4 regions of the Serratia proteamaculans genome follow, and region 4 is predicted to be linked to each of the others. Evidence: riboswitches for the same ligand, from Rfam matches in the RefSeq annotation. Region 4 holds a riboswitch; each other region holds the start of a gene.
What was found. Region 4 has a riboswitch for thiamine pyrophosphate ahead of QOT07_RS16270 (TenA family protein). Riboswitches for the same ligand answer to the same signal wherever they lie in the genome.
Positions count from the first base shown of each region.

Region 1: linked by a shared signal. The riboswitch ahead of thiM (hydroxyethylthiazole kinase) and the one ahead of QOT07_RS16270 (TenA family protein) in region 4 are both predicted to bind thiamine pyrophosphate.
Region 2: linked by a shared signal. The riboswitch ahead of thiB (thiamine ABC transporter substrate binding subunit) and the one ahead of QOT07_RS16270 (TenA family protein) in region 4 are both predicted to bind thiamine pyrophosphate.
Region 3: linked by a shared signal. The riboswitch ahead of thiC (phosphomethylpyrimidine synthase ThiC) and the one ahead of QOT07_RS16270 (TenA family protein) in region 4 are both predicted to bind thiamine pyrophosphate.

Region 1 covers NZ_OX461105.1:4,042,000-4,044,195, forward strand. The annotation lists gene thiD (bifunctional hydroxymethylpyrimidine kinase/phosphomethylpyrimidine kinase) at 1-487, opposite strand, end outside; gene thiM (hydroxyethylthiazole kinase) at 484-1,278, opposite strand; TPP riboswitch at 1,315-1,406, opposite strand; gene QOT07_RS18830 (GNAT family N-acetyltransferase) at 1,475-1,900, shown strand; gene QOT07_RS18835 (MFS transporter) at 1,942-2,196, opposite strand, start outside.
Region 2 covers NZ_OX461105.1:737,993-740,188, reverse strand. The annotation lists gene sgrR (HTH-type transcriptional regulator SgrR) at 1-942, shown strand, start outside; TPP riboswitch at 980-1,086, shown strand; gene thiB (thiamine ABC transporter substrate binding subunit) at 1,145-2,131, shown strand; gene thiP (thiamine/thiamine pyrophosphate ABC transporter permease ThiP) at 2,107-2,196, shown strand, end outside.
Region 3 covers NZ_OX461105.1:301,670-303,865, reverse strand. The annotation lists gene nudC (NAD(+) diphosphatase) at 1-151, opposite strand, end outside; gene rsd (sigma D regulator) at 251-754, shown strand; TPP riboswitch at 794-918, shown strand; gene thiC (phosphomethylpyrimidine synthase ThiC) at 1,033-2,196, shown strand, end outside.
Region 4 covers NZ_OX461105.1:3,480,673-3,482,868, reverse strand. The annotation lists gene QOT07_RS16275 (ABC transporter ATP-binding protein) at 1-611, opposite strand, end outside; gene QOT07_RS16270 (TenA family protein) at 608-1,288, opposite strand; TPP riboswitch at 1,352-1,454, opposite strand; gene QOT07_RS16265 (LLM class flavin-dependent oxidoreductase) at 1,635-2,196, shown strand, end outside.

The sequences.
Region 1 (2,196 bases), 560 kb from region 4:
GTCCCTGTTCACGCATCTGGCTTTCGTTTTCCGCCGGGGCACATTCCAGCAGGGCCGCCGCTTCCGGCAGGTTCGGCGTGATGATCGACACCAGCGGCAACAGCTCGCGGCGAATCGACTCCACCGCCTCCGGTGCCAGCAAAGGATCACCGCTTTTCGCCAGCATCACCGTATCCAGCACCACAAACGACGGCTGATAGTGACGTAAACGCTCCGCCACCGCCTGCACAATGTCGGCGTTGGCCAGCATACCAATCTTGGTGCTGTCGATACGCAGATCGCTGAACACGGAATCAAGTTGAGCGGCGACAAAGGCCGGTTCGATGTTATACACCGACTGCACGCCGCGGGTGTTTTGTGCCACCAGCGCGGTGATCACGGAGGCGCCATAGGCCCCCAGCGCAGAGAAAGCTTTCAGGTCGGCCTGGATACCGGCCCCGCCGCTCGGATCGGTCCCGGCGATGGTCAACGCGTTAATCCGTTTCATTGCAGGTCCTCCGGGCGCAGTTGATATAGGGCATCGAGAAATGCCGGGGTAAAACTGCCCGGCCCGGCGGCACGGCGCGTGGCCCGCTCACCGCAAAGCGACATCACCCGGCAGGCGGTGGCAACGTTGTCCAGTCGATCGCCCGGCAGGCTGCAAAATGCCGCCACCACCGCCGAAAGCGCACAACCGGTGCCCACCACTCGCGTCATCAGCACGTCCCCTCCGGCGACCGCCCAGTCACGCTGGCCGTCGGTGATATAATCCACCACGCCGGTCACTGCTACTATCGCCCCGCTGAGCCGCGCCAGTTCACGCGCCGCCGGTAACGCCGCCAGTGAATCGTCAGCGCTGTCGACGCCGCGACCGTTCGCCTGCATGCCACTCAGCGCCATGATCTCAGAGGCATTGCCGCGAATTGCCGCCGGCTTTTCCCCCAGCAAACGCTGGGCAAATGCAGTGCGGTACACCAGCCCGCCAACGGCGACCGGATCCAGCGTCCAGGGGGTGCCCGCCGCATTGGCAGCCTCTACCGCGGCCAGCATGGATTCGGCCCGCGAGGCATTGAGGGTGCCGATATTAACCAGCAAAGCATCCGCCAGCCGGCTGAACTGCGCCGCTTCGGTCGGTTCCACCACCATCGCCGGGGAAGCGCCGAGCGCCAGCAACACGTTAGCCGTCAGTTCCTGCACCACTTCGTTGGTCAGGCAATGAATCAAGGGGGGTTGGCGTTTAAATTGGGTCAAACAAGCCGCGGCGTGAGCGCCGGGTAAAGCATCAGGTCGAGCGAACATATTCCTCCCAACCGGCGTTCAAGAAGGCGGGTACCGGTGGGGGCACCGAGACTTCCCTACGCTGGCATAATCCAGATCAGGTAATACGGGTAAAATCTCAGCCCCTAGAGGCACCCCGAGTCAAGACGGCCATTATTGGGGTTGCCGCCGGTGAGGTCAATCGCGCTATAGTGTCAAAAAATAAAAAGGAGACGCCATGCAAATAAGAAAATACCAGGAGGCCGACCGTCCGTTCCTGCGCACCCTGTATCTGGCATCGCGCAAAGCGGCGTTCCCCTGGCGTGATACCGAAGATTACCGACTGGAAGATTTCGATCGTTCGACACTGGGCGAGGATATTTGGGTGGCGGAAGAAAAAGGGAAGCGACTGGGGTTTGTCTCGATTTATCGTCAGGATAACTTTATTCACAATCTGTATGTCGACCCTCACCTGCCGCCCCTGGGCGTCGGCAGCGCGCTGTTGCAGGCAGCGGAGCAGACGTTTACCGCCACCGGCTCGCTGAAATGTCTGGTCAAGAATGAGAAGGCGCTGGCGTTTTACCATAAACACGGCTGGCGGACGATCACCACCGGCAATGACGGCGCGGAAGACTATTACCTGATGCACTCGCCGACCAAGTAAGGGCACGGCGTGTTGTACCGTGCCCATCCATAGTCCCCAACTCAGGCGGCAGAAACCGCCGGGGTCAATTTGCCGCGTGCGCGGATATTTCTGACCAACAGCCCCGACACGATGATCCCGGCGCAGGCAAACATGCCCATCAGGCCGAAGACAATCTTGTAGCCGGTTAGCCCGGGGAAAGCATCGAGAATGTGGCCGTACAGGCTGAAGCAAAACATTGCCGGGGCGTAACCGATAAAACTGCCTAGCGCCATCGCCGCACCGGTGTGTTCCTCATCAATCCCCGCCTCACCGAT
Region 2 (2,196 bases), 2.7 Mb from region 4:
TGGCTGCTGGGCAGCGTGCCCGCGATGATCCTGCCGCGCGAATGGCAGAGCCTGCCGGAATTCTCACGCCACCCGGTGGGCACCGGGCCGTATAGCGTAGTGCGCAACCACCGCAGCCAGATGAAAATTCACGCTTTTGACGATTACTTTGGTTACCGCGCGCTGATCGATGAAGTGAATATCTGGGTGTTGCCGGAAGTGACTGAGGAACTGGTGCATTCCGGCGTCCAACTGCAGGCGGACGATACCGGCAAAAATGAGCTGGAAAGCCGGTTGGAAGAAGGCTGCTATTTCCTGCTGTTCGACCAGCGTTCGCCGCTGGCGGCCGATCCGGCTATTCGCAGCTGGCTATGCGAGTTGATCAACCCCATTTCGCTGCTGAGCAATGCCGGCCCGGTCTATCAGCGCTATTGGTCACCGGCCTACGGTCTTCTGCCGCGCTGGCACCACAACCGCACGCTGGCGCAGCAGCCCAAACCGGCCGGGCTGACCGAACTGACGCTGACCTACTACAGCGAGCATTCGGAATTCCACGCCATTCAACAGGCGATCGAACCCCTGTTGGCGCAGCAGGGCATCAAGCTGAAGATCCAGGTTGTGGATTACGACACCTGGCATAAAGGCGAAGCCAGTAGCGATTTATGGCTCGGTAGCGCCAACTTCTATCTGCCGCTGGAGTTCTCGCTGTTCGCTACCCTGTATGAACTGCCGCTGATGCAGCACTGCATGAATGAAGACCTCGCTACGGATGCCGCACTGTGGCGTGCCAATGCCTTGCCGCTGGCCGATTTTTGCCAACGCCTGGTCAGCAATCATCAGTTACACCCGTTGTTCCACCACTGGTTGCAACTGCACGGCCAACGCAGCATGCGCGGCGTGCGGATGAACACCCTCGGCTGGTTTGATTTTAAATCCGCCTGGTTTGCGCCGCCGGAAGCATAAGCGCCTTTCACCGGCGCCCGTTAGTCTTTACAATGGCGCCGTCTCAACGGGGTGCAAAACGGCGGCGTGCCGAATTTGCTGAGAACAAACCCGTCGAACCTGATCCGGTCAATACCGGCGGAGGGATTTGAGCCCAGCGAACAGGCAGCAGCCGATCGCCCCCTCAGATACCCTTGCCCCCCTAAATTTTCAGGAGTGCAAAGTGGTCAAGAAAAGCCTGCCCTTATTACTGTTGTTGTGCGCCGCACCGGTGTTCGCCAAACCCACGCTGACGGTCTACACCTATGATTCGTTCGCTGCCGACTGGGGCCCGGGTCCGGCGGTCAAAAAAGCCTTTGAGGCCCAGTGTGACTGTGAGCTGAAGTTCGTCGCGCTGGAAGACGGCGTTTCGCTGCTTAACCGCCTGCGCATGGAAGGGAAAAACAGCGCCGCCGACGTCGTGCTGGGGCTGGACAACAACCTGCTGCAGGCTGCGCAACAAACCGGTTTATTCGCGCCAAGCGACGTCGACAGCGCGAAGTTGAGCGTCCCCGGCGGCTGGCAGGATAAAACCTTTGTGCCTTATGACTACGGCTACTTTGCCTTCGTTTACAACAAAGAAAAGCTGAAGAACCCGCCAAAAAGCCTGCAGGAGCTGGTCGACAGTGACCAGAACTGGAAGGTGATTTACGAAGATCCGCGCACCAGCACCCCCGGCCTCGGCCTGCTGCTGTGGATGCAGAAAGTTTATGGCGACAAGGCCCCCGAAGCCTGGCAAAAGCTGGCGAAGAAAACCGTCACCGTGACCAAGGGCTGGAGTGAAGCCTACGGCCTGTTCCTGAAAGGCGAAGGTGACCTGGTGCTCAGCTACACCACCTCCCCGGCCTACCATCTGATCGAAGAGAAAAAAGACAGCTACGCCGCCGCTAACTTTAGCGAAGGCCATTATCTGCAGGTCGAAGTGGCGGGCAAACTCAAGGCCAGCAAACAACCCGAGCTGGCAGAACGCTTTATGCAATTTATGGTGACCCCGGCGTTCCAGAACAGTATTCCCACCGGCAACTGGATGTACCCGGTGATCAAAACCCAGCTGCCGACCGGGTTTGAGCAAATGACCGTCCCGCAGACCGCGCTGCAATACAGCGCTGAAGAAGTGGCCAAACAACGCGGCAACTGGATCCGGGCATGGCAAACCGCCGTCAGCCACTGATCCCACGCTGGCTATGGCCGGGGCTGCTGGCTGCCGGTCTGATCCTGACCATCGCCGCACTGGCG
Region 3 (2,196 bases), 3.2 Mb from region 4:
CTTCCCATTCGCCAATAGCGCGAGCCATCCGCCCCTGCAGGGAGAATGACGCCGCTGAACCGCACGGTAATTCACCGTTCGGTAACCAAAGTTTGCTTTCATGGCTGACGATCCACCAGCCATTTTCATTACCCGTTAATGCAAGTTCCATATCGTTGTTGCACAACCTCAGCTTCACTGGCACTCTACAAATCGGCCTTGTTACATTTTAATAACTTACTGTTACGTTTTATTACTTACGGAGTCAAACATGCTCAACCGTTTGGAAAGCCTGACTCAGCGCGTTGGTGGTAGTAATGAATTAGTAGATCAATGGCTTCAGGCGCGCAAGCAATTGCTGGTCGCCTATTGCGCCCTGGTGGGCATCAAACCGAACAAAGAAAAGCATACGCCGCTGAATGAAAAAGCGCTGGAGAACTTTTGCCATAATCTGGTGGATTATCTCTCCGCCGGCCATTTTCATATCTATGACAGAATTATCAAACAAGTGGAAGGCGCATCCAGTCCGAAAATGTCTCTGGCGGTCAACATCTATCCCAAGCTGTGGGCCAATACCGAGCAGATCATGGCTTTCCACGATCGCTATACCGAAGTGGATATCGATCAGGACCTGTGTCTGGAATTGCATCAGTCTTTGTCCGACATCGGTGAAACGCTGGCAGCACGTTTTACCCTCGAAGACAGGTTGATCCAACTGGCGGCTGAAACTTGGCAACAGGCGGAGCCGGACAAGACACTGGATCCAGCCCGCTAAAATGTTGTAGTCTATTTTATTATCCCTCCTATACTGGAGGGCATCTTGTCGGAGTGCCTAGCGCCTGATTTGTTCATCAAATTGGCCAGGCTGAGACCGTTAATTCGGGATCCGCGGAACCTGATCGGGTTAATACCCGCGAAGGGAACAAGAGTAATCTATCGCCATAGGCAGGTGACCCGATTTGGGATAATCCCGCCTTCCCGGCCAGCATTATTACTCCCTCCGAGCTCCAGACAAGCAACTTTCCCAACCCAACACACTGGTAGGAACTTGCTATGTCTAACGTTAAAAAACCCCGTGCCCGTAAAGAGCAACGCGAAGAAGCCCAGCAGTTTATCGACACCCTGCAAGGGGTCTCCTTCCCCAATTCACGCCGTATCTATCTGCAAGGCTCACGTAGCGATCTGCAGGTGCCCATGCGTGAAATTCAGCTCAGCCCGACGCTGATCGGCGGTGAGAAGGACAACCCGCAGTACGAGCAGAACGAAGCCATCCCGGTGTATGACACTGCCGGTCCTTACGGCGATCCTCAATCCGAACTCAACGTGCACACCGGTTTGGCGAAGTTACGCGCGTGTTGGATCACCGAACGCGGTGACACCGAAGCCCTCAAGGGCGTCAGTTCTGGTTTTACCCAGCAGCGCCTGGCCGATGAAGGCCTGGATCACCTGCGCTTTGAACATCTGCCGTTGCCGCGCAAGGCGCAACCGGGCAAATGCGTCACCCAGTTGCACTACGCCCGCGTCGGTATCATTACCCCGGAGATGGAGTTTATCGCCATCCGCGAAAACATGGGTCGCGAACGCATCCGCGGTGAGGTGTTACGCCACCAGCATCCGGGACAAAGTTGGGGCGCCAACCTGCCGGAGAACATCACGCCGGAATTTGTCCGCCAGGAAGTGGCCGCCGGCCGCGCCATCATCCCTGCCAATATCAACCACCCGGAATCGGAGCCGATGATCATCGGCCGCAACTTCCTGGTGAAGGTTAACGCCAACATCGGCAACTCGGCGGTGACCTCTTCGATCGAGGAAGAAGTCGAGAAACTGGTGTGGTCCACCCGCTGGGGCGCGGATACGGTGATGGATCTTTCTACCGGCCGCTATATTCACGAAACCCGCGAATGGATCCTGCGTAACAGTCCGGTACCGATTGGTACGGTACCGATCTATCAGGCTCTGGAAAAGGTGAACGGCGTAGCAGAAAACCTCACCTGGGAAATGTTCCGCGATACGCTGCTGGAGCAAGCAGAACAAGGTGTTGACTACTTCACCATTCACGCCGGTGTACTGCTGCGTTACGTGCCGATGACCGCCAAACGCCTGACCGGCATCGTCTCCCGCGGCGGTTCGATCATGGCCAAGTGGTGCCTGTCGCATCATCAGGAAAACTTCCTTTACCAGCACTTCCGCGAAATCTGTGAGATTTGCGCCGCCTAT
Region 4 (2,196 bases):
TGACTAAGGCGGCAGGCCTCCATCGGGTCATGGGTAATCAGCAACACGGTATGCTGCGCCAGCAGGTCGGCGGCCAGCGTCTGGATCATGGCGCGGGTTATGGTGTCCAGCGCCGAAAAGGGTTCATCCATCAGCACAATCGGCTGGCGTTCATACAGGGTACGGGCGATGGCGGCGCGCTGGCGCATGCCACCGGACAGCGCGGCAGGCAGAGTGTTGCCATAACCACTCAGCCCCACGCGTTCCAGCAGGTGCTCCGCCCAGGGGCGATCGGCCTTTTCACCGCGTAGCCGCGCGCCGAGGCTAATGTTCTGGTCAATGGTCAGCCACGGATAGAGCAAATCTTTTTGCCCCATATAGGCGATGCGCCCGGCAATCGGCTGGCCATCGCTGCCGATGACCGTACCGGAAGTGGGTTTCGCCAGCCCGGCAATAATCTTTAACAGGCTGGTTTTCCCCGCCCCGCTGGCACCGAGCAGGGCGACAAAGCTGCCGCCTGCGATATCAAAACTAAGCCGGTCGAAAATCACCTGCTGACCAAAGCGCAGGGTTAAATCCCGCACCTGAATACCCGGCCGGACGCCATCGTGCTGCGCATTGCCTATACTCATTGGGCATTCAGCCCCATTTGCCAGAAGGCGGATTCCAGCCGGGTGGCGGTGGTGAAAATCACCGACAGCTCGGCCAGGCGGCTCTCAGCCCCACGCTGGCGGCCAACGTTTTCCAGCAGGTCGAGCGCGGCCTGCACCCCGGCCAGATAGGCCGGATCGCCATAGTTGCGGATCCACGAGGCATAAGGATTAGCTTCCATCACCGTGGCGGGGTCGTTGAGCAGGCGCAGGCCAATCTCGGCATAGCCGGCGACACAGGGCAGCAGGGCCGCCAGCAGATCCAGAGCATCACCGGCGTGGCCGATATCGAGCACATAGCGGGTGTAGTTGAGGGTTTCCGCTGCCTCGGGTTCGGCGGCAATCTGCGGCTCGCTCAGCCCCCAGTCGGCGCAGTAGGCCAGATGCAAAGGCAGTTCGGCGACAATCGCATTGAGCGAGGCGGTGGCTGCGCGCATCTCCGGCAGGGTGCGCAGCTTGCTGACCAGCAGCGCGTAGGCGCGGGCAAAGTGGATCAGAAACAGATAATCCTGGGTCAGGTAGCGACGGAAAGCGGGTTCCGGCAAGGTACCGGCGGCCAGTTGCTGAATAAAGGGATGAGCGACATAGTCCTGCCAGTGGCTACCGGCCTGTTGGCGTAGCCGTCCGTAAAGACCGTCGTCGAATTGGGGGGTAAACATGGGACCTCCAAAAATTAAGTGGAGATCCGGGCGTGCTGAGGTAAGAACGGGCAATAACTGATGGTGTTATTGCCGACCCGTCCCTTCGCTGGCATGACCCAGATCAGGTTCAAAGGGTTCGGCTTACGCCATCTCAGCCCTTGACAGGACACCCCTCGGAGGAGCCTGTTATACGATATTTACTTTTTGATTACAATGCCCGTGCGGCGGCCACGGGCACCCGGCGTTAAGGTTTTTCCTAGCCGAAAACGGTTCGTTTAGTGCGGTCCAATACAATTTTTCTGGCTTGCAGGGGGGCATGTTTGTCACTGTATTCCGGTCATAATTCACTCTAAGGACACTACCCATGAAGAAAATTGGATTTCTCTCTTTTGGTCACTGGACGCCTTCGTCGCAGTCGGGCACCCGCTCGGTTGGCGATGCACTGTTGCAATCCATCGATCTTGCCGTCGCGGCAGAAGAGCTGGGGGCGGACGGGGCCTATTTCCGCGTACACCACTTCGCGCGCCAACTTGGTTCGCCATTTCCGCTGTTGGCCGCCATCGGTGCCAAAACCCAGCGCATTGAGATCGGCACCGGCGTGATCGACATGCGTTATGAAAACCCGCTGTATATGGTGGAAGACGCCGGCGCCGCCGACCTGATTTCAGGCGGGCGCTTGCAGCTTGGCATCAGTCGCGGCTCTCCCGAGCAGGTGATTGATGGCTGGCGTTACTTTGGCTATACCCCGGCCGAAGGCGAGACCGAAGCCGATATGGCGCGCCGCCACACCGAAGTGCTGCTTGATGCGTTGCGTGGCGAAGGGTTCGCCGAACCTAGCCCGCAGCCGATGTTCCCGAATCCACCGGGCTTGCTGCGGGTGGAGCCTTTCTCCGCCGGACTGCGGGATCGCATCTGGTGGGGCGCCA